Regions from separate parts of the Pseudoramibacter faecis genome, predicted to be linked through region 1. Evidence: riboswitches for the same ligand, from Rfam matches in the RefSeq annotation. Region 1 holds a riboswitch; each other region holds the start of a gene.
What was found. A riboswitch is a leader RNA that binds a small molecule or an ion and turns the genes downstream of it on or off. The one in region 1 is predicted to bind thiamine pyrophosphate.

Region 1 (4,077 bases):
GGCACGGCCCCCGCGTATTGAATCCCCCAAAAGGCTCGCGCATACTGTCCCGGCGTCGGCAGCTGTAGCAAGATCTTATTTCCCTTTTCGACGCCTGCAGCTATCAATGCATCGGCCAGCTTTTTGCCCTCCGCATTTAATTCGGCATAGGAAACCACTTCTGCCTCCACTGCACTTTTCCAAAAGCGTGCAGTCTTTTTGCCATAGAGTTTCAACGATTGGTCAAACATCTCCGTCATTGTCTGAAATAGTCTATCTCTCATTTCTCTCCCCCTGAAATTATTAGATCGAGTTAACATTAGAATCATTTTAAAACACCGTGTCCCGGTGTTCATTTAAATTTTAAAAATTAAACGAGTATTATGATTATACGCTTGCCGATAATTATCTGTCAATATTTATTCTTATCTTTTACATTATTATTGATTTTGATATGGCCTTCCATCTCTCGAATCCCTTTTTCGGCTGCAGACCATTGCCCACACATTTCAAGTTTTACCGGAATATGTCTTTCGGAAGTGACACAAAAAAACAGCGGAAGCCCTGGCCTCCGCTGCTTAGATCAAATTTTTGCACGCTTATCGCGCTTTTGCCGCATCAATATCAAAAGACACGATGCCGTTCGCCGACCTTTTCTCTTTGATTAAGACATGCTGTCTGCTGCATCTACCCGTTTCTGGGCTCTTTCAAACAATCTTTTAACTGCCGGAATACACAGCACGATCACCGTGACGGCGCCTTCCGCCGCGATATAAGTTAAATTATACCACAGCGACCAAGTCCAGGCATTAAATTGTTTTGGCGCATAGGCGCCAAAAAAGATAACCCCTGAGACCACCGCGCAAATATAGCGCCCAAAAATCCCCATCAGATACCCTTTAATCAAACCGTTTTTCTGATACCGCACTAATCCACCAATGCCCAAGGCGCCAAATGCCAGGATATAATCAATAAGCAGCTGCGCCGGATGAATCACGTACGGATCAAACATCAGATTGATCAGCCCCAGGCAAACCCCAGCCATGATGCCCCGCTTCGTCCCAAACAAATAAGCGCACAGCGCGATGGGCAACATCGAAAAAGCGGTAACGGATCCGCCCTGGGGCATTTTGAACAATCGGATCTGCGAGAGCACCATGGCCATCGCAATCATCAATGCTGAAATGGTCAATGCCCGGACATCAAGCGGCCGAGAATTGCCCGTCTCATCCCGATAACCGCGATCCATCAGCGAAAGTAACGCGAGCAGAACGACCACCGCCGCAACAATCGCGGTCTTGCCGATTCCCGCTTCAAAAAATCCCTGCAAATTCTTAAACATAAAAAACCTCCTTGATTTCAGGAGGGGCTGTGCTTCACTCCCCGCGCCGGCATTGTCCGGATCAGGTCATGAGGGTCAGGCATGTGCCTTTCTCAGCAAGAGCTCCCCTGTGATATTTAAAGCTTAACGATAATGTTAAAACTTGTCAATAACAGAAATCATTTGGTCACAATCATTCAATTATCCAACTCTCAGCACAAAAAACTGCTCCAAATTCAAAGGAGCAGTTTTTGAATACTGATGCTTCAATCGACTTTTGGCAATTCCGAAAGGCTGCCGCTCAATTCGTCATCGCCCGGAATCGTATCCCCCATGACGTGGTCGTTAAATTGTTCATAGGCCGTCATGTCAAAGAAGCCCGTGCCCGTCAGGCCAAAGAGAATGGTTTTGGCTTCGCCGGCTTCCTTGCTTCTGAGCGCTTCGTCAATAGCCACACGAATGGCATGCGCGCTTTCCGGCGCTGGCAGAATGCCCTCAACCCGGGCAAATTGTTCCGCGGCGGCAAAGACCGAAGTTTGTTCCACCGCCACGGCCTCCATCAGTCCGTCGTGATAGAGCTGGGAAAGAATCGGGCTCATGCCGTGAAAGCGCAGTCCGCCGGCGTGATTGGCCGATGGAATAAAGTCGCATCCCAAAGTATACATCTTCGCCAACGGCGTAACTTTGCCGGTATCACAGAAATCATAGGCAAATTTGCCCCAGGTAAAGCTCGGACAAGAGGCCGGCTCTACGGCCACAAAGCGATAGTCCTTTTCGCCGCGCAGCTTTTCTCCCATAAATGGCGAGATCAAACCGCCGAGATTAGAGCCGCCGCCGGCACAGCCGATGATCACGTCCGGCTCGATACCGTATTTCCGGCAGGCTGTCTGCGCTTCCAGCCCGATCACCGACTGATGCAGCACCACCTGATTGAGCACCGATCCCAGCACATAACGATAGCCTTCATGAGTTGTGGCTGTTTCTACTGCTTCAGAAATAGCACAGCCCAAACTGCCGGTGGTCCCAGGATGTGCTGCGTTGATTTGCCTGCCGATTTCGGTGGTCATCGACGGCGACGGGGTTACATCGGCGCCATAGGTGCGCATCACCTCCCGGCGGAAAGGTTTTTGCTTGTAGGACACCTTAACCATATAGACCTTGCAATCGAGGCCCAGATACGCACAGGACATGGAAAGTGCCGTCCCCCATTGGCCGGCGCCGGTCTCGGTGGTTACGCCTTTAAGCCCTTGCTTCTTGGCATAATAGGCCTGCGCGATGGCCGAATTGAGTTTGTGGCTGCCGCTGGTGTTGTTGCCTTCAAATTTGTAATAAATCTTTGCCGGTGTGCTCAGCGCCTTTTCGAGATTGTAGGCCCGAACCAACGGCGAAGGGCGGTAGGTTTTATAGTATTCTCTGATGGCATCCGGGATATCAAAATACGCCGTGTCATCGTCCAGTTCCTGGGCCACCAAATCGTCGCAGAAAACCGACGTCAAATCGTCAAAAGTGACTGGCTGTTTGGTTGCCGGATTTAATAACGGCGCCGGTTTGTTTTGCATATCGGCACGGACATTGTACCATTGTTTCGGAATTTCCGATTCTTCGAGATAAATCTTGTAGGGAATATGCTTGCTCATGTTTTTGCCTCCGCTGAATTGAAATACTGTCGATCGCCATTGCGAAAGATTGTAAATAAAAAGTCCCCGCAACACGATCTCAAAGGATCTGATGCAGGGACAGAAAATACACTTTGATTTCTGCGGTGCCACCCGGCTTGACTGCCATTATTGGGCAATCCACTTAGCGCATACGCGGACAAATCCGAATACGCCGTCTTTTGTTAACGAAGGGACTTGCTCCGTCTCCCATAATAGCGGATTGCCGTTCACAATCCGCGTTCCGGTCGCGCTGGGAAGGCCATTCATTCAAAATCGCACGCACTGTTTCGCACCAGCCAACAGCTCTCTGGATCAGCTTTATTTTGAATTACTTCTCTTCCGTTCCACTTTAAATTGTTTCTTTATATATCACAACACACACTTTTTTGTCAAGTTGGAAATCACTATCAAGCCAATATATCCGCCACAGCAAAACGATGATTCCGCGTTAAAATGCCTCGTAAACAAACCCCGGCGAGCTGAGCATGCTGCCGAACATCGAAAACAGATAAAGCACGACCATTAGGATGAAAAAATAAAGCGTGTAACGCCAGGAAATCGTCCCGAGAATTTTTTTAATTTTGCTGATAATAGGCATTAATTTTCTGATCAATTTGAAACCATCCTTCGTTCCAGGGATGAACGGCGTCCGTCGTGATGTACGGTCGATAATCGTATTTCGACAGCGAAACATACCTCGCGCCGTAAGCAGCCGCCATTGCCTTGACTCTGCGGTTCACCACACTGCGCTTATCGGCCGTCATTCCGGTATAGTCATACCAATAACCGTTGACCGGCAACACGAGCAGCATCGGCTTGATACCCCTGGCCTTGCAGATCTTTAAAAAGGCACGCAAATCGTCGTATTCCGCAGTCTTTTCCCAGTTTGCATGGGCGTGAGCCCCGGCCATCTTCGGCGCAAGCCTGGCATACTTGCTTCGCCACATTCTATCGGACATATAAAATGCATTGTTCGATCGTTTTTGGCTGGCTTTGCGCACCTGCTGCCAGACTTTTTCGCGCGCCATAAATTGTTTGAGATCTTTCGACGTCACAATGCCTTTCCGCCTCAGTCCCTGAACCACCTGCATCCGGGCTCTCTTCCGCAAGGGCCCGAGC
Region 2 (4,077 bases), on a different contig from region 1:
GACGGATTTTGTGCCCCGGTATTTAAACCAGGCGATCAATTTCACTATCGACGACATGGGCGGCGACCGAACGATGGCCGGTATCATGCTCGATATTCTGGTGGTGGTGCTGGCGTTTATCTTCGCGGTGACCATCAGCAATACGGTAACCAAGGAATCGGCGACGATCGGCACCCTGCGCGCCTCGGGCTATAGCCGAGGAGAGCTATTGCGCCATTACCTGACCATGCCGTTGATCGTCACTCTGGTGGCGGCGGCGGTCGGCAATGTGCTGGGGTATACGCTATTTAAAAACGTGGTTGAGGGCATGTATTACAACAGCTACAGCCTGCCGACCTTCGTGCCGCTCATCAGCAGCGACGCTTTCGTGATGACGACGGTGGTGCCCATTATTCTGATGATGCTCATCAACGTGGCGGTGCTGGCACAGAAGCTCAGCTTTTCCCCGCTGGCTTTTCTTCGCGGCGATCTGACCCGAAAACAGAAAAAACGCGCCATACGGCTGCCGCGCATTCGGTTTATCCGCCGCTTTCGGCTGCGCATCATTTTGCAGAACCTGCCGGGCTATCTGGTGCTCGTTTTGGGTATCACCTTTGTGATGCTGCTCCTGTATTTTGCGACGGGCTTTCCCTCGACGCTGAGGCATTATCAGCAGGAGGCCACCGAGACGATGATCGCCGATTATCAGACGATTTTAAAAGCAACGGTGCCGACGGCGACCAAAGGGGCGGAACCCTTCTCGATGACGGAATTGGAGACGGTATCCGGCGTGCACAAGGGGGAAACGATCACGGTGTACGGCATCGCCTCCCATTCGCATTATGTATCTGCGATCGGCCGCCTGAAGAGCCATGAGGTCTATCTGTCCGAAGGTTTCCGGAAAAAGTTCGGCTATCGCAAGGGCGATCGCGTGACGCTTTCTGCAAAATATGAGCACAAGCGCTACCATTTTGAAGTCGCGGGCTTTGCAAAAGGTGCGAACACCATGGCGGTCTTTATGCCGAACCGGCGCTTTAACACCGTTTTTGGTTACGACACGAACCATTTTAACGGCTACTTTTCCAATCGAAAGGTTAAAGACATCGACAGCCGCCTCATCGCGACGACCATCGACCGCGGCGATGTGACGAAAATCAGCCGACAACTCAATCACTCCATGGGCAATTATATGCGCTATTTCCAATACGCCTGCGTCGTGGCTGCGGCGCTGCTCATTTATCTGCTGACCAAGCTTATTATTGAGCGCAACACCAATGCCATCTCCATGGTTAAGATCTTAGGCTATAAGGATCGGGAAATCGCCTCTTTGTATCTAATTGCGACGACTTGGGTCATCGTGCTGGCAGAGCTGATCGGTCTGTTGGTTGCCGGCCTTTTGATCCGGCTGATCTGGGTGGCCTATATTAACACGATGGATGGCTGGTTCAGCTTTTATATGCCGCCGAGCGCGCAGATTAAAATGTTCATCGCTGTTTTTGCGGGCTATGCCGCCGTGACCGTGCTCGATTTCAGGCGTATCCGCAAAATTCCGATGGATACAGCGCTTAAAAATATGGAGTAAGGCTTGATATTCGGGATTAAAAGGGTTACAATAAAATCGTTAAATACAGAAAAAGGGGAGCTGGCAACGGCTGAGAGGAAGCATTCGCTTCGACCCATACACCTGATTTGGATAATGCCAACGGAGGGACCATCGCGAAACTTTGAGGATATGCCTGTTCAGGTGTATCCTTTTTGCTGTGCGCGGTCAACCGGGGGCACCACCTTTGGCCGCGAAGAAAACCGTGCGCAGAGCGCGCGGCAGGCCGGATCCCGGCCAGGCGCCGGAAACGCAATCCGCGGGGGAATCGCTCCCGGCTGCTGCTTCCGGGGCCTTCAATCGTTAACGGTTAAGCACGAGAAGCAGGAGGCAATGATGACAAGAACCTATCACACCCAGATGGAAGCGGCGCGCCGCGGTATCGCGACGCCGGAGATGCAGGCGGTGGCTCGAAAGGAAGGGCGGTCCGTGGCGGAACTCGCGGCGCTGATGGCAACTGGCAAGGTGGTGATCCCGGCCAATCCGGGGCACCGGGGTCTTGATCCCAACGGTATCGGCAGCATGCTTACCACCAAGATCAACGTGAATCTGGGCGTCAGCCGCGACGTGGCGGATTACGACGCGGAGATGGACAAGGTGCTGGATGCGGTGAATCTCGGGGCCCACGCCATTATGGATCTGTCGAGCCATGGGAATACCCAGCCCTTCCGACGCAAGCTCTGCACGGAATGCCCGGCGATGATCGGCACCGTGCCGGTTTATGACGCGGTGATTCATTATCAGCGCGATCTCGGCACGCTCACGGCTCGGGATTTTATCGACGTGGTGCGTCTACACGCGGAGGACGGCGTGGATTTTGTGACGCTGCACTGCGGCATCACCCGCAATACCATCGCGCAGATCAAGGGCAATGCCCGCAAGATGAACATCGTCAGCCGGGGCGGCAGCCTGGTGTTTGCCTGGATGAGCATGACCGGCGAAGAAAATCCCTTTTACGAATATTACGACGAAATTTTGGATATTTGTCGGGAACACGATGTGACGGTGAGTCTCGGGGATGCGTGCCGGCCGGGGTGTCTGGCGGACGCTTCCGATATCTGCCAGATTGACGAGCTGGTGCGCTTGGGCGAGCTGACGCGCCGCGCCTGGGCCAAGGATGTGCAGGTGATGGTGGAAGGGCCGGGCCACGTGCCGCTCGACCAGGTGGCGGCCAATATGCAAATTCAGCAGACGATTTGTCAGGGGGCGCCTTTTTATGTGCTTGGGCCTCTGGTGACGGACATCGCCCCGGGATACGATCACATCACGGCGGCCATCGGCGGGGCAGCCGCCGCCATGAACGGCGCGGCTTTCCTGTGCTATGTGACGCCGGCGGAGCATCTGGCGCTGCCCAACCGCGGGGATGTGCGCCAAGGGATTATCGCCAGCCGCATCGCGGCCCACGCGGCGGACATTGCCAAGGGCGTGCCCGGCGCCAGAGATCAGGACGATCGCATGGGCGATGCCAGACGGGCCCTCGATTGGGAGGCGCAGTTTGCCGAAGCCATCGATCCCGAAACGGCTCGGGCTATTCGCGACAGCCGCGCGCCGGAGGACGATCACAGCGAGGCCTGCAGCATGTGCGGTAAGTTTTGCGCTGTGCGCAGCATGAACAAAGCCCTTTCTGGGGAGATCATCGATATTCTGTAATGCCGTGACCGATCCGCAAAAACACCGACATTTTTTATGCCGGTGTTTTTTGTATGAAGAAAACTATGCGTTAAATGCGTGGTTCCAGCGATCTTAAAGAAAATAGGGAGCAGAAAAATATAGGTGGGCAGGAGGAATCTTCCGAAATGATTGTTTGCCAAAAGGTCATTTTAGAAGGATTGCTATGAGAAATACGGTCTTTGGACATTTCAGGTCTGTGTTTGACATTGACATTTTGCGATTCAAATGTTAAAAAATATATAGGGAAATAATTGCCCTTCTTTTTTTAAATATAAATTAGATATATCTAACATTTAAGGAGAGGCGATATATGGATGAAAATTCAGTGAAGTTCAACATAGGTTTTAAATATTCAGATGACGAAAAAAACACGTTGAACGGCGTTGACGGAAATATAGAAAAAGGCAGATGCATATGCTTCCATGGCGAGAGCGGCTGCAGGAAATCGACCTTACTCAGATGCATCAATCACCTTATTCCGGAATTTTATGAAGGCAAGTTTACAGGCATTGTCTGGGTTGGCGGGGAAGATATTTCAACGTGTTCCATCGGTGAGGTGAGCAAAAAGGTATCTTCGGTATTTCAGGATCCAAGAAGTCAGTTCTTTACGGTGAACAGCACAACGGGGGTAGCTTTCGGATTGGAAAACACCGGTCTGTCCCATGCTGAGATTGTTCGAAAGACGGATGAAGTTTTCAGAAGATTCGGGCTTCAAAAACTGCGCGATCGTTCTGTTTTCACGCTTTCGAGCGGCGAAAGACAGCTGATTGCCATCTTCTCGGCGATGGTTATGGATACGGATACGATTTTGCTTGACGAACCGGCGG
Region 3 (4,077 bases), on a different contig from region 1:
GATTGTCGACCGCTTGTTTTTGGAAGCGGCGCGTCAGAGAGAAAATTAATTGCACAGGAGAGAGGAAAAAATGGACAAAGAACAGACAACGAATCAGGAACACAAGCGGCGGGATTTTCAGATTCTCAAGAAGATGGGCGAGCTGCCGGGCGGCCTCGTCATTATTCCGCTGGTCATCGCGGTGCTGCTGGCGACCTTTGTGCCGCAGTTTTTTAAGATCGGCGGCTACGTCACCGCGCTGTTTTACGAGGGAAATGCCTGCATGATGGGCTTCTTCCTGATCGTGTGCGGGTCGATGATCGACATCAAGCAGGTCGGGATGCCCCTTTATAAAGGCGTCACGATGACGGGCTTTAAATTTATTCTCGGCGTGCTGGTCGGGCTGATCGTCGGCAAATTGTGCGGTCCCGCCGGATTTCTGGGCATCGCGCCCTTTGTGTGGATCGCGGCGATCACCAATTCCAACGGATCCTTATATATTTCGTTATCCAGTCAGTTCGGAAACGCGACGGACACCGGCGCCATTTCGATCTTGTCGCTCAACGACGGACCGTTCTTCACCCTGGTGGCCCTCGGCGCGACGGGCCTGGCCAATATCCCGCTGATGTCGCTCGTCGCGGTGCTGATTCCGATTCTCGTCGGATTTGTCTGGGGCAATCTGGACAGCCACTTCCGCGCGGCCTGCAAAACCGCGCAGCCCATCGTCACCTTCTTCATGACGATTTCCATCGGCGCCAAGACGGACATCAAGACGATTTTGACGGCGGGGGCTTCGGGGATCATCCTCGGTTTGATTTCGGCGGCGACGGCGGTGATCTTCTTCTTCCTGATCAATCTGATTTTGCCCAGGAAGGAAAGAAACGCCATGGGCGCGGCCATCGGGACGACAGCGCTCAATTCCGCGATGACGCCGGCGGCGGTGGCCGAAGCGGACCCCTCCATGAAAAAATACACGGGCATCGCCACCGCCCAGTGCGCGACGGCATCCATCATCACGCTTTTCCTGTGCCCGTTCATCACGGCGGCGTTCGACCGTTACATGATGAAGCGGCAGAAGGGCATTTATTCTCCCGAAGGCTGGGCCTATCAAAAGGGCCTTGAAACCATCGCGGACACGACACGCTGAGCGCGGCAGGTTTCCCTTTGATATGAAAGGGGGCACAGACGGATGGACGAATCCATGCATAACGAACCGATGGACGCGAAGGCCGTGGCCGAGGCGATCGATACCGGCAAGCCCTTGCCGGACCTCACCTTTCGCGTTCAGATGACGGTTCCGGCGCTCTTTGATTTTTATTTGTTTCACGCCTATTCCAAGGCGTCGGGCTTTGCTGCGAACGTGCTGGGGCTCGCCGTGGCGTTTGTCGGCGTTTTCCGGCATGTGAACGCCGGGATCGGCGCGGCGGCCTGCGGTCTTTATATGGCTGCGGCCATCGTCTTTCTGGGATATACGCCGCTGACCCTGCAGTGGCGTGCGCGAAAAGCCATGCGCGAAAGCCGTTATCGTTTGCCGGTTCGGATGACATTTTCTGAAAAGTGTGGTATTATTGGCGAGCAGGGAGCAAACCGGAAGATTTATCCGTGGAGCGAGATGCGCCGGGCCGTGGTCACGCCGAAAACCATCGGCATTTACCTCGACAGCGACGAGGCGATCGTGATTCCGAAGGGCGATTTCGGCGATCGGTTTGTCCCCGCATTTACGATGATCACCAGGCAATTGGGCCTGAAAAACGTCAGGATGCCATAACAGGGGAAAAAGTTGGACGAAAAAAAGATCAGAATTCTTCAGATGCTGCAGCAAAAGGGCAAGGTCAGCGTTAAGGAGCTCAGCCGGGAGCTGGCGTGTTCTGCCGTCACGGTCCGCACAAAAATCAAGGAACTGGACGAAGCGGGTCAGCTGATCCGGGTTCACGGAGGCGCATTGCGCATCGACGAGGCGCAGGAAGATTTTGATCAGAAGTATCACGGCCGGCATATTCACCAGCACGTGGCGGAGAAAAAAAGCATCGCCGCCTGTGCCTATGGCTACATCGAGGATCAGGACATCATCTTGCTCGACGATTCGACAACCTGTTTTTATCTGGCTTTGATGATTAAAGCGCACTCGGAAAAAAATGTGGCGGTTGTGACCAATTCGCTGGCATCGGCCAATGAATTGGCCAATCTGCCCCATGTGGAGCTTTATATGATCGGCGGCAACGTCGGCGGGTTTTTGCCGGCGACGATGGGAGAACTGGCCGAAAGGAGCATTGCTGGCTTCAAGGTGGACAAGGCCTTCATCGGCGTGCACAGCATCAACTTTGAAATCGGCCTGACGTCCATCGCGGCGCCGCAGATGCAGATCAAGCAGGCGATTCTCCGGACGACCGATCGGGTTTATGTGCTGGCGGACAGCAGTAAATTCGGCAACGGCTATTTTTCGGTGATTTGCCCGATGGCCGAAGTGCATCAGATCATCACTGACAATCGCATTTCCGAAAGCGACCGCCAAAAGGCCGCGGCACAGCAGATCCATTTGGTGGTGGCAGAATAGCGCGCGCGTTAAAAAGGGCTTTAACGCGGGCGCTTTTTTTGGTAAAGTAATGGTAATCGAAAAATTCATCGCATTGGGGAGTCTGCTGGCGCGGGCTGAGAAAAAACCAGCCAGGTTTTGACCCACAACCTGATTTGGATCATGCCAACGGAGGGAAATCATCGAACTTTTTAACGCAGGCACGACCGTGCCTGTTTTTTATTGGCGAGATTTGGGGCTTTGCGATGAAGGCCGGCGCATTGGGGGCACCACCTTGCGTCGGGGCAAATGGGATGCTGCAAAACAACCACAAGGAGGCATTGAATGAAAACAGCATTGACAATCGCCGGTTCTGATACCAGCGGCGGCGCCGGTATCCAGGCGGACTTAAAGACCATGACCCTGAACGGGGTTTATGCGATGAGCGCCATTACGGCGCTCACAGCCCAGAACACCACCGGCGTCACCGCCATCATGGACGTGACGCCCGATTTTCTCAGGCAGGAGCTCGACGCGGTTTTCACGGATATTTTCCCCGACGCGGTGAAAATCGGTATGGTCTCGTCGGAGGAATTAATTGCGGTGATCGCCGAGAAATTAAAGACCTACCGAGTGCGGCACATCGTGCTCGATCCGGTGATGGTGGCGACTTCCGGCGCGAAGCTTTTGCAGGATGACGCCATTGAAGCCCTGAGGTGTGGGTTGCTGCCTTTGGCCGAGGTGATCACGCCCAATATTCCCGAGGCCCAGATTTTGTCCGAAATGCCCATCGAGACGCCGGTAGCGATGGAACGTTCTGCGGCAAAAATCGGTGAGCGCTGCGGATGTGCCGTGCTGGTAAAGGGAGGTCACAGCATCAGCGACGCCAACGATTTGCTCTGGCAGGACGGGCGGCTGCGCTGGTTTAACGGACGGCGCATCAATAACCCCAATACCCACGGCACGGGCTGCACCCTCTCGTCGGCCATCGCGGCGAATCTGGCCAAGGGCTATGCGCTGGCCGAATCGGTGGCACGGGCCAAGGCCTATCTCTCCGGCGCGCTGGCGGACGGCCTCGATCTGGGGCAGGGCGCCGGTCCGATGAACCACGCCTTCGACATCAAGGCGGCGTATCGTGAGGAGGTCTCGGATGAATGAATCAAAGCGGACCACCAGCTTTCAAAACGGTCTGATCTGGTTCGGCGCGGCGGTATCCATCGCCGAAATTTTAACGGGGACCTATTTTGCGCCGCTGGGTTTTGGTCGGGGGCTTCTGGCCATTGTCGTCGGGCATCTCATTGGCTGCGGGCTGTTCTTTCTGGCCGGACTGATCGGCGGACGGACCCGTCGCTCGGCTATGGAGACGGTGAAGATGAGCTTCGGGAAGAAGGGCGGTCGGCTCTTTGCCGCGCTTAATGTGCTGCAATTGGCGGGCTGGACGGCCATCATGATTTATGATGGGGCTCAGGCGACCGGCAGTGTTTTTGCCGTGGGGCATTGGGTGTGGTGCCTGGTGATCGGCGGGCTCATCGCGGTGTGGATCCTCGTGGGCATCACCAATCTGGGGGCGATCAACAAGGCGGCGA

Region 2: linked by a shared signal. The riboswitch ahead of thiC (phosphomethylpyrimidine synthase ThiC) and the one ahead of thiT (energy-coupled thiamine transporter ThiT) in region 1 are both predicted to bind thiamine pyrophosphate.
Region 3: linked by a shared signal. The riboswitch ahead of thiD (bifunctional hydroxymethylpyrimidine kinase/phosphomethylpyrimidine kinase) and the one ahead of thiT (energy-coupled thiamine transporter ThiT) in region 1 are both predicted to bind thiamine pyrophosphate.

What each region holds. Positions count from the first base shown of each region.
Region 1 covers NZ_JAYFFI010000015.1:26,674-30,750, forward strand. Annotated here, with positions in the region: gene V3C63_RS09330 (non-ribosomal peptide synthetase) at 1-263, opposite strand, end outside; gene thiT (energy-coupled thiamine transporter ThiT) at 644-1,321, opposite strand; TPP riboswitch at 1,343-1,440, opposite strand; gene V3C63_RS09340 (TrpB-like pyridoxal phosphate-dependent enzyme) at 1,567-2,937, opposite strand; gene dltD (D-alanyl-lipoteichoic acid biosynthesis protein DltD) at 3,534-4,077, opposite strand, start outside.
Region 2 covers NZ_JAYFFI010000005.1:61,552-65,628, reverse strand. Annotated here, with positions in the region: gene V3C63_RS05580 (ABC transporter permease) at 1-1,561, shown strand, start outside; TPP riboswitch at 1,605-1,707, shown strand; gene thiC (phosphomethylpyrimidine synthase ThiC) at 1,916-3,229, shown strand; gene V3C63_RS05570 (ABC transporter ATP-binding protein) at 3,561-4,077, shown strand, end outside.
Region 3 covers NZ_JAYFFI010000006.1:33,700-37,776, reverse strand. Annotated here, with positions in the region: gene V3C63_RS06095 (four-carbon acid sugar kinase family protein) at 1-49, shown strand, start outside; gene V3C63_RS06090 (2-keto-3-deoxygluconate permease) at 71-1,126, shown strand; gene V3C63_RS06085 (YcxB family protein) at 1,169-1,747, shown strand; gene V3C63_RS06080 (DeoR/GlpR family DNA-binding transcription regulator) at 1,760-2,533, shown strand; TPP riboswitch at 2,598-2,706, shown strand; gene thiD (bifunctional hydroxymethylpyrimidine kinase/phosphomethylpyrimidine kinase) at 2,837-3,649, shown strand; gene cytX (putative hydroxymethylpyrimidine transporter CytX) at 3,642-4,077, shown strand, end outside.